2 linked regions of the Alicyclobacillus sp. SO9 genome follow. The protein of the gene in region 1 binds, or shares a complex with, the protein of each later gene. Links are inferred from orthologs where the notes say so. Each region holds a gene or a part of one and is shown on either strand. Other genes may lie near its edges. The genes, in order: metK and groL.

Region 1 (15,236 bases):
CGTACACACCAACGAGGGTGTCGCGTGGCGGTGCTTTTGTGTGTACTCCTTCTACTTCTTCTACTTCGTGGGGGTTGTCCGCCCGTCTGTGCTTATTGAGAATCCACTGAGGGTGCACCGAGGCGTCAGCAGACACTGAATGAAAAGAAAAAGACCGCCCTGAAACAGGTCAGCCTAAACACAAAATATATATAAAAAAAAGGGGGTCAATTGTGAGTAAGCATTGTGCTCACTTACTGATTTGTAGTATACCGGTACAGTATTACATTTAGATGAAGATGTTGTTATCTTTTTGTTAATAAACGTTATCAGATTTAATGATTTTTTCAGAGAAATCATCCTAATCTATTAAAATTGTGGTAATATTGGTTGACAGGATGTCACACTATTTTTACATAAGGAGAGGTTAAAGTGAATTTAACAAAGAAGTTTTTGGCAGTCGCAGCAACAGGGACGCTTCTTACTGCAGCATTGCCCAGCGTTGCATTTGCCGCGTCCAAATCCAATGCAATTCCTCAGGGTATTGGCTCACAAGTACTACAGCACTCCAATTACTTCGGTAACTTGCCTTCCTCAACACAAGTAACAGTAGATATTGTAATGAAAATTCAGAACAAACAGGCTTTGACAAAGTACATCCATGGTACGACGACTCCGGGGAGCTGGAACTTCAGGCGCTATTTGAGTGTCAGCCAGTTCAGCCGCGAGTTTGCTCCGAGCCGCTGGCAAATTCATAGTGTTACAAATTATTTGAAGAGATTTGGGATTCAGTCTTCTGTGTATCCGAACCATCTCGTAATAACCGCAACTGGCACTGTCGGCCAGTTCAATAAAGCCTTTAGCGTAGATATTCAAAAGGCAAGGTACAAAGGGAAAGAGTTCCATGCGACGCGTAGGGAGCCCAGGGCACCGGAGAGTGTAGCCAACAATATCCTGTGTATCCTCGGCCTGACCAACTATTCAAATATGCAATCCTTGTCCATGAAAAAACCGGGATCGAAGCCGTCAGCAACACCGCCTAGCGGTCCCTATGCTGAGACTCCGGCAAAAATGGCCAAACATTACAACGTTACACCACTCTATAAAGAGGGAGCCAAAGGTCAAGGTCAGACTATAGGTATCGTCACATTGGCCGGCTTCAATCCCAGCGACGCCTATCACTATTGGAAGGCAATGGGCATTAATGTGAATCCTCACCGTTTGACGGTGACCAACGTAGACAATGCCAACGCTCAGTCTCCGAGCGTTTACTACTCAGGCTACGATGAAACAACCCTTGATGTTGAACAATCAGGTGCTATGGCTCCTGCTGCAAACATTCACGTCTATATCGGCCCTAACACTGACACAGGTTTTACGGATGCCTATGCGAAAGCCATCTCGGAGAATCAAGTTCAGGAATTATCGGTCAGTTGGGGTGAAAGCGAGCAAATTATCAACTATTTTGTCCAGCAGAATCAAGAGACTCCGGAGTATGCTCAGGTCTTCAATCAACTGTATATGGAAGCTGCGGCACAGGGGATTTCTACCTTTGCATCATCCGGCGACGGCGGGGCTTATGACTCAGCAGTCTATTATGACTACGGTTTTAACGGAGTGGCGGGTCTGTTTGGCCGCGTGGTGGACAACCCGGCAGACAGTCCGTACGTGACTGCGGCAGGCGGCACAACGCTTCCCTGGCAAAACGCCTCGAGAAACGTGAACGTCAAGCAGGAACGCGCTTGGGGCTGGGATTACTACTACAGCCACTTGAATACAGAACTAAAGCCGACAGTATCAAATTGGGCTGCTGATTACCTTGTAGGCGACGGCGGCGGATTCAGTACTATCTTTAAAACACCGAGCTATCAGAAGGGTGTCCCCGGTGTCAACACGTATGCGGGGGTGACAAACTGGATTCCAAACAGCAATGCCAGCTCTATTACCAGCAACCCCAATCCGAAAGTGGTTACCGGAGTCGGCAGCGGACGCAACATGCCCGATGTATCCTTGGATGCAGACCCAGAAACCGGTTATGGCGTGTATCTCAGCCAGCAGAATAGCAAAGGTGTTCCCAATCAAACCCCTGGGTGGGTGCAGTATGGCGGAACCAGCGTAGTTTCACCGCAGTTGAACGGATTAACTGCTGTTATTAATTCAGCGGACCATACCAGAGTTGGCTTCTGGAATCCGCAAATTTATCGCTTTGCTGTACGGAAAAACTCGCCGTTTACACCGCTGAATGCACAGGGAACCAGCAACGACAACATTTTCTATACAGGCCAGCCTGGCACCGTCTATAACCAGGCTACAGGGCTGGGTGTTCCAAACGTGGCGAAACTGGCGAAAGACTTTAAGCAGGGACAATGGGGAGAGTGGGGCCGCTTCTACGGTTACGGCCGATAATCAGCAACTGCCAACCTGTGCTGTCTCGAACAGGCTTGTAAAGCCTACGGCCTGACGCTACTGCGGGACCGCTATTCAGACACAAATAACTTCATTTCTAAAGAAAATTCGGGGCCGGCTGGAAAGCTGGCCCTTTGAATTTTGTCGCAAGGTGCTCTACACTGTATGTCGGTACAATTATTTAGGTACCCGAAGCTTTTCTACCGTAGATATCCAATCAAGACGAAGACTAGAGAGAGTGGAAGAGAGGTTGCGGTATGCAGTGGAAACGAACCCTCGTCATACTGGTATTTGCTAATTTCATTGTTGTTTCTGGAATGAGCCTTATTATTCCGTTTTTACCCTTATATATTGAACAACTTGGAGTTCACAACATGGCAACCGTAGAACGGTGGTCTGGTTGGGTTTTTTCAGCGCAGTTTGTGACGTCTTTTTTATTTCAACCGCTGTGGGGCGTTATTGCAGACCGGCACGGTCGTAAAATCATGCTGTTACGAGCGGGTATTGGCATGGGCGTAATGACAATCCTCATGGGCTTAGTTGGAGCACCTTGGGAACTGTTGGTGTTGAGGTTGATCAACGGTATTTTTTCTGGATTTATCTCTATGGCCGTTTCTCTGCAAGCTTCCGTGACGCCGGACGAACACTCCGGACGAGCGCTAGGTATATTACAGACAGGTACCGTTGCGGGGAATCTAATTGGACCTTTGGCTGGCGGGGCTTTAGCGGAGGCAATTGGTTATTCCCATGTCTTCTACTTAACAGGAGCTCTCCTGATTTTAGCTAGTTTGATTGTAGCAGTGTTTGTAAAGGAAGAGCGCGTGAGAGTGGCGAAAGTGAAAGACCAGCGCAAAGTGGCCTGGAAGTCACTGGTTCCTCTGTGGCCCGTATTTCTTGCATCAGTAGTGACACAGCTCGGGATGATGAGTATTGAACCGATTGTTACGCTTTATGCAAAAACACTGTATACTGGGCCTCATTTAGCGCTGGTTGCTGGGTTCGTGGTAGCCATCACAGGTATTGCAAATATGATTGGTTCGCCTTTACTTGGCCGTTTGGGAGATAACATCGGTCAGCGGAAGATTCTGATGTTAGCCCTAGTTATGGCAGCGATGGCCTATATTCCGCAGGCTTTGGCAGGGGGGATTACTGTCCTGCTTGTGGGGCGGTTCTTCCTCGGATTGTTTGTCGGCGGGATGATTCCATCGCTAAATGTCTTGGTAAAGAAATTGGCACCAAAGGAAATTCAGGCTACTGCCTTCGGTTTTAACAGCAGTTCCTTGTTCTTAGGAAACTTGCTGGGCCCAATTTTGGGTAGCAGCGTTGCTGCTGCGTTTAATATTCGTGCAGTCTTTTATGTGACCATGTCCATTTTGCTTATCAACGCAGTGACAATTGCTTTTAATAAGTCGTTGGACCGTCGTCAAAACACATCTGCGACAGCTCCAGTATCCTAACGAAGCAGCAACAGGGCTGTCACATTGTCCATTAAAATACTCCATGCATAATTAAGACGCCCCGCGAAAGCGGGGCGTCGGCCGTTTTATTTATTAAGATTACAATTTTACTACGTTAGCGGCCTGCGGGCCACGTTGACCTTCGACAATATCGAATTCAACACTCTGGCCTTCTTCCAAGGTACGGAAACCTTCACCGGTAATGGCTGTGTAATGGACGAAAACGTCGTTAGCGCCTTCCACCTGAATAAATCCATAACCCTTTTCTGCGTTAAACCATTTAACTGTTCCTTGCACTGTATTGCCTCCTACTTAGTACCATGTACTCCAGCCAAGTACCTGTTCCGTACTTTCGCAGTACCTGTACTCAAATGAATTTGCGTTGCAAGCCTATCATAGCACGAACCGAATGGCAAAAGCAATATTGCCGAAATTCGGTGTTTTGACGCCGAAGACAAGTGGGCAGACTGATGATATCCAATGGGAACTGTCTCCAAGGGAAAAGGAGGAAGTGTAGTGTCACGCCGTGGTGAACAGTTGTTTCACTTGTCCATTTCTGTTTTTGCGCTGTCCCTTACCCTTGCTTCGATTCTCGCCATTGAATACCAGCGATCTCCAGCGCGCGTGCGCCACTGGCTTGCACCCTTGCGACATGTGTCCTTGCTGTCTGGATTTTCAGGATTACATAGTCCGCCAAGCACGCAGTCAGTGCATCAGAAGGTTCCAGCGCTTGCGCAGCAGAACGGACAGCGGACACCGGGCGCTCACAGCCAAAATAACAACACGGCAAGAAACAACGCAGTGTCCCAACCTGCACTCGGTCCGGAATCCCAGGCTTCGTTGTCAAAACTGATTCGTGTGAAAGCCTTCAATAGTAATGTACCAAGTTCACAAGTCGTTCATACACAGAACTTGTTAAAACAATATGACATTGCCGCACAAATCGCTTCGTTTCTTGGGATAAGTCTTCGGTCAAGGGCGACCATTGATTTAGTTACGACTTCTTCCGATTACCAACAAGCCCTTCAAGCAGTTGGAGTTACGAAAGCGGAAACGTCCAAATTGAGTTTGGACACTGGAGGGTTTACCGATGGGTCAACGGTCATTATTCCCTTGTACCAAAACAAAACAACACCAGAACTGGTGAACACTTTGACCCACGAATTAACGCACGTGTTTCTGAATGAGAATGGGGGTGCACTGCCAAGTTGGCTCAATGAGGGGATGGCAGTTCACATGGGGATGCTTCTGCAAACGAAAACAGAGCCCAACTTGGTGTATAGCGGCTACGCAAAACGTATGGCTGAAAATGTGATTGCTGCCGTTATAAGCGGTTCCCTTCGTCCTTTGACTGGTGATGAGCTTAAAGTCATTCAAGGCAAAGCTCCGTATGACCTGGAGTTGCAGGACTGGCTGGCAGTAAACATGTTGCTGCAAAAGGACGGTACAAGCCCATTTCAAAAATTCCTTCGGTTTATTCACAGCGGACAACCAGCGAATAGTGCCTTTTCACGAGCTTTTAACACATCACAGTCGAACGTGAATACCGAACTTACACGACTTTTACGAACGGCAGCTGCAGAATCTGACAAGGGTGTAACGATTACCCTGAAAGTTCCCGCCGGGTACAAGGGCTCACTGCGAATCTTGCCCCATGGGACTCACAATTGGGACGGAATTGCTCTTCATGCAGGGATGCAGAAGCTCACTGTACTGCCGAATGGAACAGTTCTGGGTTACTCAGGTGCCGTTCAACACACATATGATTCGAGGCCGAGTGACAAGCACACAGTATACCTCAATCTGGACCCCCAAAACCCGTTTACGTATCAGGGCAAAAAAGTGGAGGACTCGGGATTTGCATTGGACTACCATAATGGGCTCTACGGATTTGCAGACAGCTGGATCACGTTGGTAAACGGAAAAACCGCTTATATCAGCAAACCCAGCTTGTTTGGAGTACAATTAGAGGTAATCCGTGAACGGAGTCAAACAAATCCTGTGCTGACCCTGCTGCAGACGTCGCAATAGGAGGCTGCGGCCAGGTTTCGGACGTGAAGAGGGATGCATTCGTGCAGCGTGGAAATGTTCAATACAGAGCTCATCATTCCATCGAAGTTTTAGGAATTCGATTCAATAAAGTAAACTTGACAACTGCAGTCGAACAGATTTTGCACTGGGTATCGGAAAAAAGCAGACGTATGGTCATCACTGCCGGACCCGAGTTTGTGATGCACGCTGAACGTGACAAACAACTGAAGAAAATGGCTTTTGTCGCCGATCTCGTAACGCCAGACGGTATCGGCGTACTTTGGGCTGCCAAGAGAATCGGTAATGCGAAGTTGGAGCGGGTTACGGGTGTGGAGTTAGGCGAGGCTCTTCTGCAAACAGCTCAGACTCGGAACATTCCACTTCGGGTGTATATCCTCGGAGCTCGAGGCGATTCCTTGGCACATTGCCTTGACAGCTTTCGTACGGCCTATCCATCGGTCATATTTGCAGGAAGAGACGGCTATTTTGAAAATCATGAATGGTCACAAGTGAAACAAGAAATCGAAGCCTTCCAGCCAGATGTTTGGTTTGTCGGCTTAGGGCAACCACGGCAAGAAAAGCTCATTTTTGAATCCCTGGCAGGGCTTCCGCCTTGCGTTGGAATCGGAGTTGGAGGAAGCATCGATGTTTGGAGCGGAGTGGTACAACGTGCTCCTAAAGTTGTACAACGGGTTCATTTAGAATGGTTTTATCGTCTGGTAAGGGAACCGTCTCGCTGGAAGAGACAACTGGCGTTGCCAAGGTTCGCATGGAAAGTAGTGACTAAACGGAGCTAAAACAAGCAACTGTGCCAAACATCTCCCAGGGTATCGAAAAGTCGGCTGGACACGCTAAGAAATGTCGGTGCACCGACAAAGTTTTCTGGGAGGTGCAGCAATATGAGCAAGCGTCACATTGTTTCTGGTGTTCATAAGGCACTCGACAACATGAAGTACGAAATCGCGTCGGAGTTGGGGCTTCCTGTTTATCAAGGCAGCGAAGACTACTGGGGAGAGTTAGCCACCCGCGATACTGGTAAAGTGGGCGGCGAAATTACAAAGCGACTAGTTGCCTACGCAGAACAGTCTCTTTCCGGTACATCGGGACAGCAACAGTAAAAAGCATTCACATGAATAAAATTGAATTTTGAAGAATTTGTTGATAGCATAAGGCGAAGCATACGCTTCGCCTTATGCTTTATGTTGAAATGTTGTTTGACGGGTAGAAATGAATAGTTTAACATAGGTATGTTTTTCACCCCGCAGTACATAGAAGGAGGGGGAACCGAATGGCCAAACGCAGATTGTTTACGTCTGAATCAGTGACAGAGGGTCATCCTGATAAAATTTGCGACCAAATTTCAGACGCTGTTTTGGATGAAATTCTAACGCATGACGAAAGCGCGAGAGTGGCGTGCGAGACCACCGTTACTACGGGTTTGGTGCTCGTTGCAGGAGAGATTACGACTACCTGTTATGTGGATATCCCGAAAATTGTCCGCAAAACTCTAGCGGAAATCGGTTATACTCGGGCAAAGTATGGCTTTGACTCTGAAACGTGCGCAGTCATGACGTCGATAGATGAGCAGTCTCCCGACATTGCCATGGGTGTTGACCGTGCATTGGAGGCGAGATCGCCTGACGTTGCAGACGCACTGATTGAGGAAATCGGTGCTGGCGACCAAGGCCTGATGTTTGGTTTTGCATGCGACGAGACGGACGAACTAATGCCACTACCTGTCAGTCTCGCACACAGGTTGTCTCGGAAGTTAGCGGAAGTCAGAAAAAATGGGACGCTGCCCTACCTGCGCCCTGACGGTAAAACACAGGTCACAGTCGAATACGATGGAGAAATCCCGGTGCGGGTTGATGCGGTTGTGGTTTCAACTCAACATGACGAGCACACGGGATTGGACACAATAGCGCACGACATACAGAAGTTCGTCATTGAAACAGTGATTCCGGCGGAACTGCTCGATGAGAAAACCAAGTATTTTATAAATCCCACAGGACGTTTTGTCATTGGGGGTCCTCAAGGTGACGCAGGTTTGACGGGCCGAAAGATTATTGTAGACACCTACGGCGGCTATGCCCGGCATGGAGGCGGGGCATTTTCAGGTAAGGATCCCACGAAAGTCGATCGCAGTGCTGCATATGCAGCCCGCTATGTTGCGAAAAACGTGGTAGCTGCAGGCCTTGCAAAAAAATGTGAAGTTCAATTGGCCTATGCTATTGGGGTAGCACAACCTGTGTCTGTTGCAGTGGATACCTTTGGTACTGCAACTGTGGATGAAGACCTGATTGAGAAACTCATTAGAAAGCATTTTGATTTGCGTCCTGCCGGAATCATCAAAGAGTTGGGATTGCGTAAACCCATCTACAGGCAAACGGCAGCCTACGGACATTTTGGCAGGCCAGATTTGAATTTACCGTGGGAACAGACAGATAAGGCAAACCTGCTTCGATCTGAGGCTGGTGTGGTGTGAAATCTATTTACATGTGCGAATTCTCACAGCGGGTGATATTGAACCAACTACTATTTCTCAGAATGAGCACAAAAAAATTTGCTGAGACCCCCACAAATATCCGAGGGGCATCCGAAACTTATTTACATCACCCTTACCCCATTAGGCGCGAGTCAGCATAGTCTGTCCGCGCCCTTTTTTTATTGGTACGACCCCATTTGTTTGATGCTTTGGTTCAATTTGTTTACATACCAGAAAAGTCCAGCAGGAATCTCTGCTGTCTGTCAAGAAATTTATGGACTAGACAATAACAGAAAGTGACGTGTTGCAATTTGGCGTATCATGTTGCGGCATTGCAGGCAGCCATCGAAAAAACCCTGAATGCAATTGAAGACGGCGAGCAGCAGGTTGAAAAGATTGTCGCGCGAACATGGCAGGAAGTACAGGAACTTGAGCAGGAGTATGAATCTGTGAAACAAGAATGTACAGACGCCATCAACCGTGTTGAGGAAACCGAGCGCCACAGTCGGCGGGCACGCGAGCAACTGGTCCAGGTCAACCGCGGGATTTATCAGTACACACACGGCGAAATGAAAGATGCGTATGAGAAAGCGCAGGCACTCCAAATGGAACTGGGACAATGGCGCGAACGTGAAGCACAGTTGCGCAGGCGCCGGGATGAATTGGCCCGCCGCTTAAAATCTCTTCGTATTTCCGCACATGAAGCCGAAACACTGATGGTAAAATTCGGGCACGTCACAGACTATTTGACGGAACAATTCGGGGGCTTGGCCAACACCTTACAAACAGCACAGACTGAGTCGCTCGTTGGGTTACAGGTTATGCAGATGCAGGAGGACGAACGCCGCGTACTTGCCCAACGTCTTCACGACGGGCCCATGCAGAGCCTGGCAGGGACAGCCATGCGAGTTCAAGTAGTACCGGTTGCTGACGACAACGAAGAGTTGAAAGAGGACATTCGCCTACGCTTGAACAGCGTCATTGCGAACATTCGCCAAATTGTCTTTGACTTGCGTCCACCGCTTTTGGATGACTTGGGGCTGATTCCTGCGTTAAAGCGGTATACACAGCAATGGGCCGAGTGGTCGGATGTGACGGTTCACGTGCACCTCATTGGCGTCGAAACAGTACTTCGGCCGACTGAAAAAATGACTATCTTTCGGACAGTGCAGGAAACGTTAAAAAACACACTTGCTCACGCACAGGCGTCTCAAGTAGATATTTCGCTGACCTACGGTGTAGACAGGCTTAAAGTCGAAGTTGTGGACAACGGAATTGGAATTGGCGAGTCACAGTGGTATGAGTGGGTTGAAAACGGGAAACTTGGATTAACCGTATCCAGACAGCGGCTGGGACTGCTGAATGGGTCGCTCGAGGTAATGAACGCATTGCCCAAGGGGACTAAGGTCGTCATGGAATTACCAATTTTAAGAGGTGGGTCAAAGTGAGTTCAGACAAGCATATTAAAATTGCGATTGCTGATGATAACGACCACTTTCGAGACACACTAAGAGATGTGCTTCAATACGAGCCGGATTTTCAAGTAGTAGCGTTGTGGCCTAATGGATTGGATGTCATGGCAGGCCTGGAAACAATAGATCCGGACATCCTGCTGCTTGACATCAATATGCCTTTTCTTAATGGTGTAGAAACGACGAAGCAATTGCAGGAAAAGTATCCCAAAGTTAAAATTATTATTTTGAGTATGCACGATGACGAAGGCTACGTTCTGGAGACACTGCGCTCAGGTGCATCAGGGTATTTGGTGAAGGACGGGTCTGCCGTAGAGGTGATACGTGCTGTGAGAGAAGTTGCAGCCGGGCGGGCTATTGTCCATCCTCAGGTGACCCAGACAGTGTTATCACAGTTTTACGGTAACAGTGTAATGAACGACTCATGGCGTGAAGTTTTAACAAATCGTGAGATGGAAGTGTTGCAGGAACTGGCTTTGGGAAAATCCAACGAGGATATTTCCGCGGCACTGGGTATTACAACAAAAACGGTAAAAAGCCACGTGTCCAATATCCTGTCAAAACTTGAAGTCTCAGATAGGACACAAGCGGTAATTTTGGCATTACGTAATCATTGGCTGCCTGCTTGACAATGTCCAACGTTTTTTTTAATTGAAAATATGGCAAAAATCAGAATATATCCCTTCTGTATCCCTGGAGTGGTGGCAACTTTGAATGACCATGAGTCCTTTGGCCCTTTTTCTGCATATAGTTGCAGTAAGGGGTGAGGGGCTTATGATAGACGTCCTGATTTTTTGGGCTCTTGCATTGTACGGGGCGCTAATGATTGTTGTGCAAGTCGTACGTAAACTCCAAGCTCGGAATCAGAACCGTATTCACCCAGTGTCGTTGCTATTAATCGTACGCGATGCAGAGTCCAGCATAGAGGGATTGTTGCGCGACGTCATGTTAAAGTCGATGTTCGTGGAAAAAGTACCTTCCATTCGAGTGATTGATATGTCCAGCGGTGAAGAAACAGGACGCATTGTGCAAAGGCTGGCAGCATTGCATTCGGGGTTGACATATGGGGCGGTACGTACGGAAGCCGAATTGGCAGCGGAACTCAGCAATCACTGTCTCAATGAAACCTTTGTGGGGTACATTTACGATTTGCGTGAACCGGGTGTAGCAGAGGCTTTCATTCAGGATATTGAGTCTGTCCTGTATTAGGTGTTGGAGCATCATTTGCCGCCTGTTACAACGGCGGCTCAGCCCTCATACCGATTTCCTCCTGCAGTAGCTTTTTTACTCTTCCTGCCAGGTGAGCCGCAGAACGTGTGCCCTTTGTTTCCTCCACCCATTTGAGCAGAATTTGATAGATCTTAAGAATGTATACCTTATATGACCGATAACTCTTATTCAAGCTCATTTCTTCCAAGAGGCCAATTGCCTTCTCGTAGTTGTTGCTTTGATAGAGGGTCCTAGCTTCAGCAATTCCCAGACGGATGGAAAGTGGAATAACCTGTTCGCTGAACGCGGGAATTTCACCGCTGTAATCGTCAATAATTTCTCTGCACCGTCTGATTCTTGACTGGGCAGATGTGAATTCTCCTGCTTGAACGAATTGCTCAATTTTCTCTGTTTCGCCCGCAATGAACTGTTCCAGATTCAAAAAAGTTGTTGATTTTGCAGCGAGGTCTTTCATGTCAAGAGGCGCATTTACGTCCTTATCCAGCTTAGTCTGAGTGTAGATGTACTGCTCAACCATCAGAGTGAATTCCAACAGATTTACACCGCTTTCAATCAATGCTTTTGCTCGGCTTGAATCCTCCTTCATGGCATGCATGCCGTCCAGAACCAGTGTCTTTGCAATGACGGACAGTTTTCGTGCGCCTTCCACATGTTGCCTTGCCTGGTTCAGACACTGGTTTGCCAGCGCTGAATCGCCTCGTTCTTGATGCAACTCTTGCAATCGCAGACACATATCGGCCATCTCGTAATTTACTTCTGGAGTGGAGAGTTGACTGTTTTCGTGAAGAGATTCTACAATTTCCAATGCAATTGTCCATTCATGTATAGCGCCCTCAAGGTTCTTCGTGGCATACTCAACTTGTCCTGATTCTTTCATCACAAAGAACAGCAAACGCTTGTCTTGATTTGTCAGCGAGGCCTCACGCAATTCTTCCAAAATTTTCGCGGCCGAAGAGTACTCTTGGTTGACGCGATTAAGACGTGCAAGCAGTAATCTGTATTCAAAAAAATCGTGCCCTGGTGTGTCGGGGATGGTCAGACGCTCCAGTATTTGATGAACCTGTTTGTAATCTCCAATTAAAAACCAGAATTGAGCCAGTTGGAGCTGAGCAGAAATGGCAAAATGGTCTTCAAACTCATTCAGGAAGTGTTCAACGGGCATCCCAAGTCTGTTCGCTATAGATTTGATGAGCGAATAGGATGGTCGTGTTTTATCCGATTCAATCTGGCTAATCATACTGGGTGACACAATGCCGTCACTTAACTCAGCCTGTGTCAATCCTCTTTGTCGCCTGATTTGTCGAATTTTCTCACCAATTGATGGCATGTTTTACACTCGTTTCTCTGTGGAGGTGGGATATTGCACCGATTCCCCTGTGGGTTAAGCAGGAATTTGTGCGCTAAATGGTGTAAGTATGCTACGTTAAAGGCAATGAAAGTTGTGAAACAGTTGACTCCGCCTCTGAACTGGTGTGATTCTCAGTAATAGCAGGTTAATATTACCACGAAAGTTGGAATTGTGCATTGCTAAACCTGCCCCGTGCAGTGGACTGTTCACAAAAGTTTCAGATCTGCAGAAGCAGGCGACAGCTTGCCAATGACAACCAATTCGGGAGGTGCCAATGTGACAGAGGTTTTAGTCATAGACGATGAAACATCTATTGCTACATTGGTTGCATACAATTTTGAACGAGCCGGTTTTTCAGTGTCCGTCAGCCATGACGGAGACGATGCGTATCAACGCGTGGCAGCTAATCCAGATGCATATGACTTGCTCGTGCTGGACTGGATGCTGCCGGGAATGGATGGCCTAGAAGTCTGCAAGAAACTTCGACAACAAGGAATTAAAACGCCAATTATCCTGTTGACGGCTCGAGACCAGGAGATAGATTTGGTACTCGGACTGGAAATTGGTGCTGACGACTATGTCACGAAGCCTTTTAGTCCGCGAGAGCTTGTCGCAAGGGCGAAGGCGGTCCTTCGACGGACAGATAACGCCGCCGAAGCGGACCAACCTGAGCAGGAGTCAGCAAACAGCGAGGAGTTACGGGCTGGTCTGATACGGATGGATTTAGAACGACATGAAGTGACGGTCAACCAGCTTCAAATTGATTTGACGCCCCGAGAATTTGAACTGCTGAGGCAACTGATGGAACACAAAGGGAGAGTGCTTTCTCGTGATCAGTTACTCGACCGCGTCTGGGGCTATGATATTGCCACGGATACAAGAATTGTGGACGTGCATATGTCGCATCTTCGTGAGAAACTGGAACGTGATCCGAAGAACCCTATTCATTTGAAAACGGTTCGCGGCATAGGCTATAAGTTTGTAGAAGGTACGAGTACCTGATGGTTGCATTCATTGCAGCCGTCGTGGGCCTGCTTGCCGGACTTCTCATTGGCTGGCGAGTATGGGGAAGGGCACGTCTAGACGCGGGCAGACAATTGAAGGAAAACCTCAACAAATTGGCAACTGGAGAGTTCGAGACACGGATGGTCAACAAAATTCGGTCGCGAGACTACGACAGCCTGATGGACGCGTTTAACGAAATGGCGCGCAACTTGGAACAGCAGTTCGTGAACCTGTCCAATGAACGGGACGTACTCCGCCATATTTTGCGAGCCATGACTACTGGAGTCGTGTACGTCAGCAACAGGGGCCGTATTACGATGGTGAATGCCGCAGCCGAGCGAATGTTTAAGCGGCCTGAGGAACAGTGGCTCGGGCATGAGCACTGGACAGTGTTTCGCCAGTATCAATTAGGCGCATATATTGATGAGACCAGTCTCAACGGTGTAGGGGCACATAAGGAGATTCAGCTAAAAGATGGACAAATCCTGGATGTCCAATTGATTCCCGTGAATTCTCCAAGTTCGGCTTTTTTTGGTGCACAGACCAGCGATGTTCTTGTGATTTGCAATGATGTCTCTGAGTTTTATCGTTTGGAGCGCATGCGAACCGAGTTTGTTGCCAATGTATCCCACGAACTCAAGACTCCCGTTGCCGCAATTCGCGGGTTTGCCGAGACATTGCTGGAAAATGAAGTGGACAATCCGGATGTTCATCGGACGTTTCTTCAAACAATCTACGATGAGGCCTATCGAATGGGCAACCTTGTGTCTGATCTCCTTGAATTATCTCGGCTTGAAGGTACGCAGCAAGCCGTCCAGCCAGACAAGGTCCAGTTGGGTGAAGTCGTAGACAGCGCGGTTTCCAGAGTGCGGCAAGCAGCGGCAAAGAGGTCTATCTTACTGAACATAAAAGACACCAAAATGACGGTTTGGGCAGATGAAGACAAATTGCTTCAGGTGCTTCTAAATCTCCTCACCAATGCGATTAACTATACCCCGGAAGGAGGAAGCGTTACACTCTGGTGTGAGGCTCTGGCAGAGGATGTACGGGTGCACGTACAGGATACAGGTATTGGCATATCTCCTGAAAATCAGTTGCGCGTGTTTGAGCGATTTTACCGGGTAAACCGCGACAGGAGCCGCAGCACCGGCGGGACAGGACTCGGACTGGCCATCGTAAAACACATTATTGGAGCCCACGGCGGCGAGGTGGGCGTAGACAGTCGAAGCGGTGAAGGAAGTGATTTTTGGTTTACGCTTCCCCGACTCGGTACATCAGATAAAGCAAAAGAATGAGGGATATTATGCAGAAAATTAGTTTTGTTACAGACAGCACTGCAAACTTGACACAGTCACAGGCAGAGGAATATGACATCAAAGTTGTGCCTTTGTCTGTTATTTTCGGGAGTGAGGCATACCGTGAAGGAACGGAAATCAGTGCCGAAGAATTTTATCAGCGCTTGCCCAAAGAAAAGCAGCTTCCAACTACCTCTCAGCCTCCTGTCGGAGAATTTGCAAAGGTGTTTGAGGAGTTGTTGGAAACTTCCGATCACGTAGTGTGTCTCATGCTTTCCTCAAAACTCAGCGGTACTTACCAATCCGCAAAGACGGCCGCCGAAATGGTAAGTGGAAATCGAATTACGGTCGTTGACTCGGGCATTGCAAGCTATGGAATCGCAGGTCCTTTAATGGATGGCGTCAAGTTGGCTCGGAGCGGTGGAACGGTTGAAGAAATCGTCGCCATGTGGGAAGAAGAATTGGCTGGACAACGAGCCTTCTTTGTTGTTGATACGCTTGAATACCTTCATAAGGGAGGACGCATTG
Region 2 (15,259 bases), 570 kb from region 1 along the record:
AGTAGTCATTTTGTTTTTGGCTTTGGACACTTTACGTTCACGGTATTGACCCGGCACGGTTTGGACATGCACTATAAAAAATTTGCTGCAGGTTCTTGCAAACCGAGTCTACAGTGATTATCATATGTATTGGTGTTAGCACTCGCGTAGGTCGAGTGCTAACAAGGTCCCAGAAGGACATGGAATTTACGACTATTGAGGAGGGTTTTGACATGCTGAAACCATTGGCCGACAGGGTTGTAATACGCCTTGTGCAAAAGGAAGAAAAAACTGCCAGCGGCATTGTGCTGCCTGACAGCGCCAAAGAAAAGCCGCAAGAAGGCGAAGTGATTGCGGCAGGCGAAGGCCGCTATGAAGATGGAAAGCGAGTTGCGCTCGATGTAAAAGTGGGCGATAAGGTCATCTTCTCCAAATACGCAGGAACTGAAGTTACCGTAGATGACGAAGATGTCCTGGTTCTTCGTGAAAGTGATATCCTCGCAATCGTGGAATAACAACCAAGTACAATCAGCCATCCAGGGCTGCAACTTTTTTCAGGCGTACTTACGCCTACATATTTAAGGGAGGTAAAAGTTCATGGCAAAAGAAATGAAGTTCCGTGAAGACGCACGTCGTGCAATGCTGCGCGGTGTAGATGCTCTGGCAGACGCCGTGAAGGTCACCCTCGGCCCCAAGGGTCGCAATGTGGTGTTGGAGAAAAAATTTGGTTCACCTCTTATCACCAATGACGGTGTAACCATTGCGAAAGAAATTGAACTGGAAGATGCTTTCGAAAACATGGGTGCTCAACTGGTGAAGGAAGTTGCAACCAAAACCAACGATGTAGCTGGTGACGGAACGACAACCGCTACCGTATTGGCACAAGCTATGATTACCGAGGGCCTGAAGAACGTTGCTGCTGGTGCGAACCCAATGGTTCTGCGCAAGGGAATTGAGAAAGCAGTGAGCGCTGCAGTCGGTGAAATTGCTAAGATTGCAAAAACGGTTGAGGGACGCTCAAACATCGCTCAAGTTGCAGGAATTTCCGCAGGTGATGACGAGATTGGCAACCTGATTGCTGACGCAATGGAGAAAGTCGGCAAAGACGGCGTCATCACTGTTGAAGAGTCTAAAGGATTCAACACCGAACTCGATGTTGTTGAAGGTATGCAGTTTGACCGGGGTTATATCTCACCTTATATGGTTACTGACAACGACAAGATGGAAGCCCTCCTGGAAGACCCCTATATCCTCATCACGGACAAGAAGATTGGTAACATCCAGGAAGTGCTGCCTGTTCTGGAACGCGTTGTTCAAGCAGGGAAACCGCTCGTTATTGTTGCCGAGGACGTCGAAGGCGAAGCACTTGCAACCTTGGTTGTCAACAAGCTGCGCGGTACCTTCACTGCAGTCGCCGTTAAGGCTCCCGGATTCGGCGACCGCCGCAAAGCCATGCTGCAGGACATTGCAGTATTAACAGGTGGAGAGGTTATCAGTGAAGAACTGGGTCTCGAACTGAAGAATACGACCATGGAGCAACTCGGCCGTGCACACCAGGTCCGCATCGACAAAGAAAACACCATTATTGTTGACGGCTCAGGTGACCAAGCTGAGATTGAAGCTCGAGTGGGTCAAATCAAACATCAGATTGAAGAGACCACATCGGACTTCGATAGAGAGAAACTGCAGGAACGCTTGGCGAAAATGGCTGGCGGTGTTGCAGTCATCAAAGTCGGCGCAGCTACAGAGACCGAATTGAAAGAAAAGAAACTCCGCATCGAGGACGCATTGAACGCAACGCGCGCTGCAGTTGAAGAGGGTATTGTCGCTGGCGGCGGTACTTCACTCATCAACGCGCTGAAGGCACTTGACAGCGTTGATGTCACAGGCGATGAAGAGACTGGTTTGAATCTGGTTCGGAAGGCTCTCGAAGCACCTGTACGCCAGATTGCCAATAACTCTGGTGTCGAAGGTTCAATCATTGTGGAACGATTGAAGAAAGAAGCAGTCGGCGTTGGCTACAATGCAGCAACAGGTGAATGGGTAGACATGATTGGTGCCGGTGTAGTTGACCCTGCGAAAGTCACTCGCTCAGCTCTGCAAAATGCAGCCAGTGTGGCAGCCATGTTCCTGACCACGGAAGCTGTCATTGCTGACAAACCAGAGCCGGATAAGGGCGGCGCTGCCGGAGCAGGTATGGACGGCATGGGCGGCATGGGCGGCATGATGTAAGTCAGCCGTCAGCATGGGATCTATCCCGCACTACCTACGTCCCGTTGGACGTTGACATAAATGGTTTTGGTTTTGAGGGAACCGCCCCGCATGTTCAGAAATGAACTGCGGGGCGATTCCCTTTTGTGTAGCTAAGCTTTGGTTGTTCTGGAAGACCAAATAAGTCTAAGCGCGTTAAAAGCACAGACGACGAAGACAATTTTGCGAAGAATTCTTGGGAAAATTCTCGAAGGTCAAGGTTTTCGGTGAGTTATGGGAGGAAAATGACCGAATTCGTCGAAACGTGTACGAGATGAGGCTGTGTTTTCCCCAACACAGCCCGCCAAACGGCCTCACTACGACTGTATCAAAACACTAAAGAGGTGAATCTCGTCCGTGGCGCTTAAAGGTGCTTTAGTTATGTTGTCCTCTGTCTCTCTTACCGCGGGCATGCTTTTGTCATCCGTTGCCTATGCAAACTCGTTGACGCAAGCCGAACACAAATCGCAGACACTGAAGAACCAAAAACAACAGACAAAGAAGAAGATTCAGGTTTTGACATCTCGCGCAGCTTCGTTGCAGAGTCAAATTCAGACGCTACAAGTCCAGTTATCCAACTTACAACAGCAAATCAGCCAGAATCAAGCAGACATTGATAAACGTACGAAACAAATTGCGCAATTAAAAGATGAAATTACTACGACACAAACCAAACTTCAGACACAGTATGGCATTTTGCAATCACGTCTGAAAATCATGTATGAAGACGGACACGCATCGTATTTGGCGGTTCTTTTTTCATCCACCAGTTTTTCAGAAATGCTCAGCAGGTTCGAACTTTTGACAAGCATTGCAGCAGAAGACAAGAAAATAGTCAAACAGATTCAAAAGACAAAGAAAGACCTGTCTAACAAAAACAAAGAGTTGGAAACGCAACAGACGATTCAGAAACGCGTCTATGCGGCACTTCTGACCAAGCGTTCCGAACAGAAGCAAAAGCAGCAGCAGCAGGCATATCTGTTAAAACAGGTTAACAGTGCAAAACTTGCGGCACAAGCAGATCTGAAGCAAGAGAGCGAAGCTTTGTCATCACTTGCCTCCAAAATTGCCCACTTAAAGGCTGCTGCCCGCGCCTATCACGGCAGTGCCACAGGCTGGACATGGCCAGTCCCGACCGTACATCGTATTAGCTCACCATACGGCTGGAGGATGCTGTGGGGGCACAAAGACTTCCACCCTGGCGTAGACATTCCCGGCGCATCTGGCGGAGAACAAGTTGTTGCCGCCACATCTGGACAAGTTCTGTACGCTGGACCGGCTTCTGGTTATGGTCATTGGATTGTCGTTGAATCCGCCGGCAATTTGATGGAGATCTACGGGCATATTGTTGGGCTTGATGTTCACGCTGGCGAAATTGTTCACACAGGAGAACCATTAGCCACTATTGGAGCGGGAATTCAAGGTCTGTCGACCGGACCGCATCTGCATTTCCAAGTTGGCCGGGGCGGTGTGACAAGCAGTCAGTCTACAAATCCCCTGCAGTTCGTCCATCCATAATCTTTTAAACAGATGGAAAGTATTGGAATTCCAAGTAGAATTCAGTAGAGAAACCGGTAAGGACTTTGCCCGCTTTCGTGTTATAGTAGATATCATAAAGTGACTTGCAAACAAAACCGGATTCTGACTACAGGGACCTCGCGATGCGGGTGGTCCCTTGGCATTTATCTTACTTTGATGCAGTTTCATGCAATTCCGGCTGCGCACACAGCGTGGGTTCGAAGTAGAGTAGAATTTTTAAATCTGGGTTTAATTTGAATGTGGGGAATGGAGGACAATTGGGAGTGAGTCAGCAAACGGAACTTAATGCATGGAATTCCGAGATTATTCCTGTAGTACAGAATATATCTAAGGTGATTGTTGGTAAGGAAGATGTGGTTCGGCTTGTGTTGGTCGCACTGCTGGCAGGCGGACACTGCCTGATTGAGGATGTTCCAGGTGTGGGGAAGACGATGCTCGTTCGAGCGACCGCCAGGTCCTTGGGATGCGAGTTCGGACGCATCCAATTTACGCCGGACTTGCTTCCTTCAGACGTGACAGGGGTTTCTGTGTACAATCAAAAATCGCAGGAATTCAGGTTTCGTCCGGGCCCAATTTTCGGCCAAGTTGTGCTGGCAGATGAAATTAACAGAACGTCTCCTAAAACCCAATCCGCGCTTCTCGAAGCTTTGGAAGAGAGAAATGTTTCAGCCGATGGCGAAACTTACAGGTTGCCTACACCTTTCTTTGTTTTGGCAACGGAAAATCCAATTGAATTTGAGGGAACATTTCCTCTCCCAGAGGCTCAACTAGACAGGTTCTTGCTGAAGTTTACGATGGGGTATCCCTCTGTAGCGGAAGAACTTGGTATTCTCGAGAGACAGGAATCCGGTCATCCAATTGAGTCATTGGGGGCCGTATCGAGTCCGGAACAGATTTTGGACTGGCGCAAGCGTGCGGCACAGGTTCATGTGGATGATGCAGTCCGCGGTTACCTGGTTAACATTGTTCAGGCCACCAGAACTCATCAGAGCGTTTACTTAGGTGCAAGTCCCCGCGCGAGTCTGGCACTGTTTAAGGCGAGTCAAGCACTCGCGTTTGTTTCTGGTCGCTCCTATGTCATTCCAGACGATATTCGCTATTTGGCACCATATGTGCTCCAACACCGCGTCTTATTGTCGGCAGACGCCCGTTTATCAGGACTGGATGTTAGCCAGCTTGTTTCTGAACTTGTGGCCAGTGTTGCGGTGCCGATGGTGCAGGGAGCCGGACGCAGATGACTTGGCGTGTCTCATTGTGGACGGCAGGCGCTGGCCTGCTGCTTGTTGGATTATTCATCTTCGCACGGGTTGAAGGTGCCTTTATACCGTGGTTTTTGCTTTATTTCTATTGCATTGTGCTGCTGTACGAGGCGGGGACATGGTTCTTCAATCTGCGCGGTATAACGGTACGGCGGAGGATTTCTGCAACTAGGTTGTCCGCAGGGCAGAGTGTGACCGTCCGAGTGCGGGTTTTTCGAGAAGGATGGTGGCCCACACTGTGGTTGCGCGTGACAGAGGATTTGCCGCGGCAATGGGTGTTTCACGCAGAGGACAGTCAGCGGGTCATTCAGCCTTTGTGGACAAGGGAATTGGAACTGAATTATCGCATACATGCGCTGAAACGAGGCGCATACCGAATTGGTTCTACGGAATTGGAATCCGGTGACGTATTTGGTCTGCAACAGCGAAAAAAGCACTTTTCCGGTTCGTCAGAAGTCATCGTCTATCCAAAAGTAGTTCCTGTCCGCGGTTGGGCAGGAAGCCGTCCGGACGATACGGGTTCACGTCAGCCCACAAGCCACATTTCTGAAGAGTCCACAAACGTGATGGGCGTACGGGATTATGTTCCAGGAGACAAATTAAGTCGAATTCACTGGATGGCTAGTGCACGGAGCGGAACCCTGCTCTCAAAGGAATTTGAACTGCACGTCAGCAGTGAACTGGTGTTTATGCCGGATTTGTCCAGCATCAGTCACAAGGAACACAATGACGATGTTCTCGAACTTGAGATGGTCGTAGCTGCTTCTCTCATCAAGTTTTCATTTGAAACACATCGGCGGTTCGGACTTACACTACACGGGAAAAGCCTGCAACAGTATCCGGTGGGAACTAGCGAAGCGCTGTTTCTTCACTGTATGGAAGCTCTCGCAATTGCCGCTGCAGACGGCGAAATTCCATTTAGTGAAAGCCTCGTGCGTGCCGCACAAGACCTTCCTCGCGGTACAACTCTGGTGGTCGTGTCTCCGTCGTTGGATAAACAGTCTGCGATTGCTGTGGAGACAATCTCCCGTAAAGTCAGCGTTGAATGGTTTGTTCCCTTGCCTCAGGGGAGTGTTGAAAATGCGGACAAACATGTGCTGTCTATGTTGCAGACAGCTGGTGCGAAAGTACACCTGATATCTTCCGGAGAACAATTGTCCCAGCTGGGAAGGGGAGGTACACGTTTTGCAGTACGCGCTTGAAGACACTCCGTATCTGCTTCGCGGGCTCTTTGCAACCCTATCCATGATTTGGCTCTGGATGTTTTTCAAACCGATGCATCAGCTGGGACTGGTCAATGCTACATCGACCTTTGTTCCCTTTTTGGCTGCGCTCCTAATTGCACAATGGATCCCGTTTGTCTGGGTCCGAGTTGTGGCTGGCCTGGCAGCTTCTCAAGCCTATGTTCTCTATTTCTACGATAGACAGTTTTCGATGGTTCACAGGCTTGGACCTGTAATCCACCAGGAATTGCTGGAAGCAAAGCATCTCCTGTTTTCCGGGCAACTGACAGAGCCGTTTCAGACTCATCTATTTCTGTGGTCCTTGTGCGCGATTTACTGGCTGTTGTCGTATGCAAGCAAAAGACCGCGTCTGTGGCTCTTTTACAATCTGCTGGGTATCCTTGTACTTACCGTAATTGACAGCAACACGAGGGTTCATCCGAACACGGCCATTGTCGTCATCTGCCTGATTGCATTTGCCGTTCTTGGCTTATCCAGGTACTCGGGTCTGCGCCTTCACTTTGAACAGTTTCGCTGGCCTGCGATGCGCTACATCGCACCATTATTAGTCGTTCTGTCGGCCGCCTCCGGTGTGGCCTTCTTGTTGCCCAAGGCACCTGCTGTCTGGGCCGATCCATTCAAGAACTTTGGTAATGTACCTGGTCCCGGTGCCGGCCCTGGGAAAGGTGAGGGAAAGGCACAGCAAGTGATTGGCTATCAGCAGCAAAATGCTCACCTTGGCGGATCGTTTGTGATGAACTTCACCCCCGTAATGGAAGTAAGCAGTAAAGTACCTGTTTATCTTCGCGGAAAAGTCTACAGTGACTACACAGGGAAGGGTTGGAAAGAAGGACTTCAGCGGGAAACATCTGTACCAAATGGAAATGTGCAATCTGTGGAGAAACCAGCTACAGGGCTGCAGCCGGGAGCGCCTACGAAAACAGTCACTCAGAAGATACACATTCTGACAAACAAGTTGTCTGGATATGATGTGTTTGGGTTCTACAGTGTCTCCAGACTCTCCATGAACCAAGGGCAGGGCGGGCGCCTGTCAATGAATCTAATGAACGGTGACCTGACGGGCAACTGGGACAGGAAAGGGAATACCTACACTGTAACCAGCAAAGCTCTTCAAGACCCGCAGACAGTCCTGCAAGGACTCTCCTCCCTTCCGAAGTCGATTTCGGCCCGCAAGAAATTGTTTGATTCGAAGGGTCTTTCGCAAGACCTTCAGTTGCCTGGAGAGCTTCCGGCGAAGGTCAAGCAGCTAGCACGGCAAGTAGCTGCTTCGTCCAACTCTGAATACGATATTGTCTCCACCATAAACTCGTATCTAAAAGACAATTTCGTCTATCAGGTCAAAGATGTTCCAACTCCGGGCCCTCACCAGGACTACGTGAGCCAGTTTCTGTTCCAGAGCAGGATTGGTTACTGCAACAATTTTTCTTCGTCTATGGCAGTGATGCTTCGGACGTTGGGTATACCGACGCGCTGGGTGACTGGGTTTGCAAGAGGTACACTGGAGACCAATACAACACAGTCAACGAGCCAGGGGGGGACCGGACATAGTACAAGCAATGCAGCCGCAACTTCCAGTAGTTCTGCTACCAGTAAGTATTTGGTGAAAGAATCCGACGCACATTCTTGGGTAGAGGTGTACTTCCCCAAAATTGGCTGGGTTCCGTTCGATCCGACGCCTGGATTTTCATTTCCATACCTTCAAAATACGCAATCGGCCAATAGTAGTCCGAGTAGTTCAGCGTCGACATCAAATCCCAAGAAGCCTCAAACCCCGCCGAAAACAAAGCAGTCTGGTACAACCGGCACCAGTGCCGGCGCATTGCAGATTCCTTGGCACACCATTTTCTCCTGGTTTTGGAGAGTAGTGTTGGCTGCGCTTGCAGCGGGTATCGTGGCAGGGGTGGTGTTGCGCAAACAAATACTAGTTCGAACCTACATGTGGATGTGGAAGAATGACACGACCCACGACTTAAACAGAGTCGTTCTTCGTTTCATTCGCTACCTGCGCCGCAAGGGCTTTTTGGGAGATACCTCGATTACCATTCGAGACCTTGAGCCCGAGGCAGCACGCGCCGGAATAGCAGCTTCCGATTTTTATCGATTTGTCGGTACTGTCGAAAAGACATGGTACAGTCCTGAGACTCCGACGTCCCAGGAAGTTCGCCAAGCACGCCGAACCTGGCTGCAGTGGTTTAGGGGACTGCTGTTTGGCAAGAAGGACAAACGACACAGAAAACATTAGGTTGTTGGCTTGTCCAAGGCGCTCATTGACTCTACATCAGGTTGCAAGTAGAATGATGTCGAATTACAGATGAATTGAATCACATGTGTGAATGAAATGAGCAGGAACAGGTCTAAAAACTATCTGCAGACGTCGTCTTGCTCATTTCTATTCTATCTCGTATAGTGTCAGGAATATGGCCTGACAGTTTCTACAGAGCGACCGCAAATCGCTTAGCTACGAGGTAAGGTATACGAGTTTGCCTGCCTCCGAATCAGAGGCGGGTATTTTTGCGTTTTTACGTGTTTGCGGAGACCTTCATAATGCACTTATTGAGTTCTCATTGATGTCTGGTTTCCGGTTATCCTAGTGCGTATATCCAAAGGTTTTTCATTACAAACGAACGTTTTGAAGGAGAGGAGCATGACGGTGCAGCCAACGCAACATGAAACCGTGATTGTACTTGATTTTGGGGGACAGTATAACCAACTCATCGCACGCCGCATCCGTGAGCAAGGTGTGTTCTCGGAGTTGTTGCCTCACACTGTTTCAGCCAACGAATTGAAAGAGAGAAATCTCAAGGGGATTGTTTTTAGCGGCGGTCCAAAGAGTGTGTTCGCAGACGGTGCCCCCACTGTAGATGAAGATGTATTTAAACTGGGTGTACCGATTTTGGGCATTTGCTACGGCATGCAATTGCTGGCGAAGAAGTATGATGCAAGCGTTGAGCGAGACAAAGTACGTGAGTACGGCCGCGCCTCGTTAAATGTAGAGAATCCAGACAATGCTTTGTTTGCGAATCAACCTCAACATCAAGGGGTTTGGATGAGTCACAGTGACGTTGTCACAGCAGTGCCTGACGGGTTCACTCGAGACGCTGTTACAGCCCAAGGTACGATTGCTGCCATGAGCGCACCCAGCCGCCAGTTGTATGCGGTGCAATACCATCCCGAGGTCAAGCACAGTGAGTATGGGACTGAGTTGTTAAAGAACTTTCTGTTTAGTATTTGCGGCGCTAAAGGCGATTGGAGTATGAAGTCCTTTATCGAGGAATCGGTTGTTGAAATTCAAAACAAGGTTGGACAAGCCAAAGTACTATGTGCACTTTCCGGCGGAGTCGACTCCTCAGTTGCCGCTGCTTTGGTACATCGAGCCATTGGCCCGCAACTGACGGCCATGTTTGTCGATCACGGTTTACTCCGCAAAGGCGAATCCTCCCAGGTCATGAACACTCTCGGGAGTCAGTTGGGCATTGATGTCGTACGTATCGATGCTCAGGCTCGCTTTCTTGGAAAATTGGAGGGTGTATCAGACCCGGAACGAAAACGCAAGATAATCGGAGAAGAATTTATCCGCGCCTTCGAAGCAGAATCGGAACGTCTTGGTCCTTTTGACCATCTGGTTCAAGGTACCCTGTACACGGACATCATTGAAAGTGGAACGGATACAGCAGCTACGATTAAATCCCATCACAATGTGGGAGGCTTACCTGAAGATGTAGGTTTTGAAATTCTTGAACCCCTAAAGGAACTGTTCAAGGACGAGGTCCGGGCTCTCGGTGAGGAACTGGGACTTCCATCATCACTGGTCTGGCGTCAACCTTTTCCTGGACCTGGTTTGGCGATTCGTGTGTTGGGGGCCATTACACCTGCGAAACTTGAACTGGTCCGAGAATCTGACGCCATCTTGCGAGAAGAGATTGCAAATGCGGGCTTAGAACGAGACATTTGGCAGTATTTCACCGTCATTACAGGAGTACACAGCGTAGGGGTTATGGGTGATGAGCGCACATACGCCGAAACATTGGCGATTCGGGCAGTTTCATCTCAGGAAGGCATGACGGCCGACTGGGCTAGAATTCCTTACGATGTACTGGAAAGAATCTCGACACGGATTGTGAATGAGATTGCGGGCATCAATCGAGTGGTCTACGACATTACATCCAAACCGCCGGGAACCATTGAATGGGAGTAGGTGTCTGTCTGGCTACTCTCCGATGAAACGTGAAACGCATACGTGGAGGAGAGGCTGGATTAAATGCAGCAGGCTGGGACAGAATTTGAACCTGTCGCACTTACCACTGGAACATCGTTAATGTAAGTTGACTTGGGGCAGTGAAATTTTCGAGGAGGAGATGAATTGGAAGGCTTTTTTAAACTGAGAAAGCACGACACCACAATCGGTCGTGAAATCATGGCTGGCATCACGACATTCGTCACAATGGCCTATATTTTATTTGTAAATCCGCAGGTTTTGAGTGCAACAGGCATGAACGAAAGTGCGGTTTTTTTCGCGACCAGCATTGGTGCGGGTATTATAACACTTTTAATGGGATTATTCGTTAACTATCCAATTGCACTGGCACCTGGAATGGGACTCAATGCCTACTTTGCTGTTATTGCAGCTACTCACGGCGGACAGATGTCCTGGCAAACGGCTCTTGGTGCAGTTTTTATTTCCGGTATTGTATTCATCATTCTTACCGTCACCAAGATTCGTCAACTGCTGGTCAGAGCCGTTCCCGATTCTCTAAAGCTGGCTATTACCGTGGGAATCGGTTTATTTATCACTATAATTGGTTTGAAAATCGGCGATGTTATGAAGATGCAGTTCGTTGGTGGACAAAGCACTTCTTACACCCCGGCGCCGCCGCACAATATGATAAGCAACACTGATTGGCTTCCTGTTCTCGGTTCACTGCAAAACCATGCAACACAATTAACGCTCATCGGTGTTTTCATTATTGCCATCATGATGGCTTTGCGCGTGCCGGGCGCCATCCTTATTGGCATTTTACTGACAACTGTCATTGGAATTCCAATGGGCGTGACGGACTTGTCTGGATTGCAACATCCGCACTTTTTACCTGATTTTTCGAACTTAGCCGTAGGAAAACTAAGTCTGCAAGGTGTCCTCCATTACGGGATTATCAGTTCCTTGTTTACATTTACGTTTGTTGAACTGTTCGATACCTTTGGAACGCTGGTCGGGACTGCAAACAAGGCTGGACTGCTTGAAGGTGAGGACGGCGAAAAGCGGCTTGGACGAGCTATGCTTGTGGATGCCACTGGGGTCAGTTTCGGTGCGTTACTTGGGACAAGTACGATTACGGCTTTTGTCGAAAGCGGATCGGGTATTGCCGCAGGCGGTCGCACAGGCTTGACTGCAGTGACCACCGGGATTCTGTTTTTGGCCTCACTGTTCCTTGCTCCTATTGCGTTAATTGTACCTGATATGGCCACTGCACCAGCTTTGATTATGGTTGGTGTACTGATGATGGGTGCGGTGAGAAACATTGATTGGGACAACATGGGCCTGGCGATTCCAGCCTTCCTAACGATTGTACTGATGCCGCTCACCTACAGCATCTCCAACGGCATCGCGGTGGGGTTTGCTGCGTTTGTGGTTATTAACGGCATTCTTTGGCTCTTCCGTCGTGAACACACCAAGATTCACTGGCTGATGTGGATTATTGTTGTGCTTGCTGCGTGGCGCTATCTTATGTACTACCAGCAGTGATACCGGCGCTAATGCCAGCAGGAACTATGGCTGGCGTCCGTGGTGTGAACGAGCGTAGTTGGAGACAGGACAGTGCCTGATGCGGATACGGCCACCCCCTTAATGTGCCGTGTCAGTTTCTGCAACTCTAAACTCTAGGCACCCACCGAAGCGGCATGTTACTTTTCATAAGTAGCATGCCGCATTTTTTCTGAATCCGATGCACTGATGGGTACTGAGAAATATAGTAGACTATGGGCAGGTATATAAAATAAGCTTGCCACTTCACCTCTGCGGTCTGCCGCAGGTAGAGCGAATTAACGACTCTGCCGATGCGAGGTGATGAAGGGAGACCGCGCGTGCTGTCAAGCAGAGAGCCCTACACTGAAGGAGATTTTGCAGACCAGCCCAAATGGTCAGAAACACTGCTGCATCTTGGCAGACCGATTTGGCAACTGGCCATTGTGGGCCTGTACGCTGTATCCAGCGACAAGGTGTGGTTTCGGGCTGTTATGGCAGTGGCTGCAGCAATGTACATCGCAAACAGTATCTTGCTGTCGACTCAAACAGATGATGCTCGCTGGAAGAAAATGCAGTTTCGACTGCTGCATCTCGAACTGGGTGCGAGTTTCCTACTCGCAGTTTTCATGCTTTTATTCTCACCGAGAGGACCGGTCAGTTTGTTGCTGTTGCCCACTATGCTGACTTATGCTTGGCTGGGTCGGGATGGGGATGCAAGGCGTGAAGTATGGTCTGTTTTGCTGACTGTCACCATCTATATCACCAGCATTCAGTTAGCCCTGATGAATGGGAACTCGACAACTTCTGTATCTAACATATTTTTTTCTGGACAGGCGATTCGCGCTCTGTCAGCTGCTGACGTGATGACGCCTGCATTTTATCTGTTGTTTGGCTTGTACTTCGTTGTCATTACTTTTGCCAGCGTGCTTGCTTGGCTGGTTCGACGGCAGTGGCAGGAACGAACGCGGTTTCGAGAGGCCGCAGCGCAGATGCAGTATCAGTCAGAGCAGTTGGGGCGCGTGAACGATGAAGTGAACCGATATGCGGCTCGGGTCTATGACTTGGCAGCCGTTGAGGAGCGCAACCGCATTGCTGGCGAGATTCATGATACGGTAGCTCATCGATTGACTGCTCTGCTGGTTCAACTTCAAGGTGCGAGGCGTATGATGGAGGGGGACGATATTGAATCCGCTTCAGAGAACATGAGAGTGTCTGAAGCGTTGGCACGTGAAGCATTGGATGAGGTGCGCAAATCCGTTCGAGCCGTTGGCGGGAAGACTACGGGCAAGGAAGGGATTGCTGCACTGCGACGGCTTAGCTTATATTACGCCTCATTGACCGGGACTGACATTCAATTTACAGCCGATCCCGAAGTCGAAACACTCCCCCCGGAATTCATGGGCATGCTCTACAGAGTGGTCCAGGAAGGACTGACCAACGCCCAGCGTCACGGGCGGGCTACAGTCGTCGAAATCACGCTGAAACGCGCAGGTTTGAAGTTGCAGCTTGATATTCGGGACAATGGACGGGGCGCAGCAGAACCCTCCCTCGGTTTTGGTCTTTCTTCAATGCGAACAAGATTTCAGCGCTATGGTGGGGATATTAAAGTGACATCAGAGCCCGGCAAAGGGTTCTTGCTGCAATTGAATCTGCCTATGTGGGAGGCGTCGAAGGATTGATTCAGGTCTGTATCGTGGATGACCAACGCTTGATGCGAGACGGATTAAAAACCTTATTAGGGTTAGAGTCTGATATTGAAGTCATTGCAACTGCTGAGAACGGAGACCGAGCTGTTCAATCTGCGAAAGACTTATCCATTGACGTCATGTTGCTGGATATTCGGATGCCGGTAAAAGGCGGCATAGAGGCCATCAAGGAAATTCATGAAATATCGCCGGATACACGCATTTTGATGTTGACGACGTACGATACACGAGATGACGTCGTCGGTGCATTGTCCGCAGGTGCCGTCGGATATTTGTTAAAGGACATGCCTGCTGAGGAGATTGCGGATGCAATACGCGTGGCTCACCGCGGAGGGGCAGTTCTTCCGCCTGGCATTGCAAACACGTTTTTGGCGGCAATGCAGTCCAGTGTTTCTTCAAGCTCCCAATCTGACATGAACCAGCCAGCTCTTCATGAAAGCGAGCGTCTTCTTCAACACCCGGAGCGTCCGAAGCCCCGGGCTAGTGCGGATCACGCGGAACACGCGGAACACGCGGATATATCCAGCGAAGCAGCCGCCTCGACGCTTTCTCCGTCGAAGGCAGGACTTACAGATAGAGAAATGGATGTCTTGCATTGCCTTGCACAAGGGTTGTCCAACAGGGAGATTGCGCGTCAGCTGTTTGTGACGGAAGGAACCGTCAAGAACCATGTCAGCAATCTCATTGCCAAGCTCGCATTGCGCGACCGGACTCAAGCGGCGCTCTACGCGGTCCGCAACGGCTACGGCAACTTGTGAGACGTTACACTACTGGCAAGCTTCTCAAGGACGAGGGACAGAGGAAGCTGGTTGCGCAGCACCTATGACTAAAGTCATGGGTCAATTTCGGTGATGCCGTAAAGACTGTACATACTGTCCTTAAAGCGGACAATTACACGACAGAGAGCAGCAGAATTAGCCGTGAAACGGGATTAAGCAGTGACAGGATGCCAAAAAAGGGTACAGCCAAAGAGCGGAAACTTCCGCTCTTTTTTCTATCCTATGGCACAGGCGGAGTCTCTGTGGGCAAGATACAATCAAGGTGCAATGCAGCGGAGGAGGTAAATTGATGCTAGAGGTACAGAACTTGACCAAGCGGTTTGGGGATAAAACGGCTGTGAACAATGTCAGTTTTCAGGTTCATCCGGGGGACGCCTTCGGTCTGCTTGGTCCGAACGGTGCGGGAAAATCAACGACTATATCGATGATTGCAGCTTTGCTCAGCCCGGATTCGGGAGAAGTTGTGCTGGATGGACATTCACTGAAACGAGACGAACGCTACGTAAAGGAACGGATTGGCCTTGTGCCACAGACGATAGCCCTGTATGACCACATGACTGCAGACGAAAACCTGCAGTTTTGGGGGACTGTGTATGGGCTGACGGGATCGAAATTGAAAGACAACATCGATTGGTGCTTACAAGTCGCGGGCCTGACAGAGCACCGAAAACAGCAAATTAAGAAGTATTCTGGAGGCATGCAGCGCAGACTGAACATCGCCGTGGGGATGGTACACCGGCCTCAAGTGTTAATTATGGATGAG

What was found.
Region 2: the proteins of metK (region 1) and groL are in contact, whole or in part, in a cryo-EM structure (PDB 8P4O), measured with the Escherichia coli proteins. The link is inferred for Alicyclobacillus sp. SO9 from one-to-one orthologs.

The regions. Positions count from the first base shown.
Region 1 is NZ_CP066339.1:4,204,536-4,219,771, reverse strand. Bases 6,390-9,259 are described here. They hold metK (methionine adenosyltransferase), read left to right. Parts: upstream 6,390-7,161; coding sequence 7,162-8,358; downstream 8,359-9,259. Other genes in these bases: GI364_RS19745 (sensor histidine kinase), read left to right, coding at 8,670-9,259; GI364_RS19755 (alpha/beta-type small acid-soluble spore protein), read left to right, coding at 6,773-6,991; GI364_RS19760 (WecB/TagA/CpsF family glycosyltransferase), read left to right, coding at 6,390-6,670. In the rest of the region: GI364_RS19780 (S53 family peptidase), read left to right, coding at 412-2,385; GI364_RS19775 (MFS transporter), read left to right, coding at 2,643-3,842; GI364_RS19770 (cold shock domain-containing protein), read right to left, coding at 3,942-4,139; GI364_RS19765 (hypothetical protein), read left to right, coding at 4,359-5,873; more of GI364_RS19760, read left to right, coding at 5,915-6,389; more of GI364_RS19745, read left to right, coding at 9,260-9,806; GI364_RS19740 (response regulator), read left to right, coding at 9,803-10,459; GI364_RS19735 (hypothetical protein), read left to right, coding at 10,605-11,039; GI364_RS19730 (helix-turn-helix domain-containing protein), read right to left, coding at 11,065-12,387; GI364_RS19725 (response regulator transcription factor), read left to right, coding at 12,658-13,410; two-component system histidine kinase PnpS, read left to right, coding at 13,410-14,708; GI364_RS19715 (DegV family protein), read left to right, coding at 14,717-15,236. UniProt on the Escherichia coli protein: Catalyzes the formation of S-adenosylmethionine (AdoMet) from methionine and ATP.
Region 2 is NZ_CP066339.1:4,767,895-4,783,153, reverse strand. What follows is about bases 1-2,893. They hold groL (chaperonin GroEL), read left to right. Parts: upstream 1-576; coding sequence 577-2,211; downstream 2,212-2,893. Other genes in these bases: GI364_RS22290 (murein hydrolase activator EnvC family protein), read left to right, coding at 2,587-2,893; groES (co-chaperone GroES), read left to right, coding at 213-494. In the rest of the region: more of GI364_RS22290, read left to right, coding at 2,894-3,747; GI364_RS22285 (AAA family ATPase), read left to right, coding at 4,032-5,006; GI364_RS22280 (DUF58 domain-containing protein), read left to right, coding at 5,003-6,229; GI364_RS22275 (transglutaminase TgpA family protein), read left to right, coding at 6,213-8,513; guaA (glutamine-hydrolyzing GMP synthase), read left to right, coding at 8,916-10,466; GI364_RS22265 (NCS2 family permease), read left to right, coding at 10,632-12,011; GI364_RS22260 (sensor histidine kinase), read left to right, coding at 12,350-13,690; GI364_RS22255 (response regulator), read left to right, coding at 13,687-14,475; GI364_RS22250 (ABC transporter ATP-binding protein), read left to right, coding at 14,786-15,259.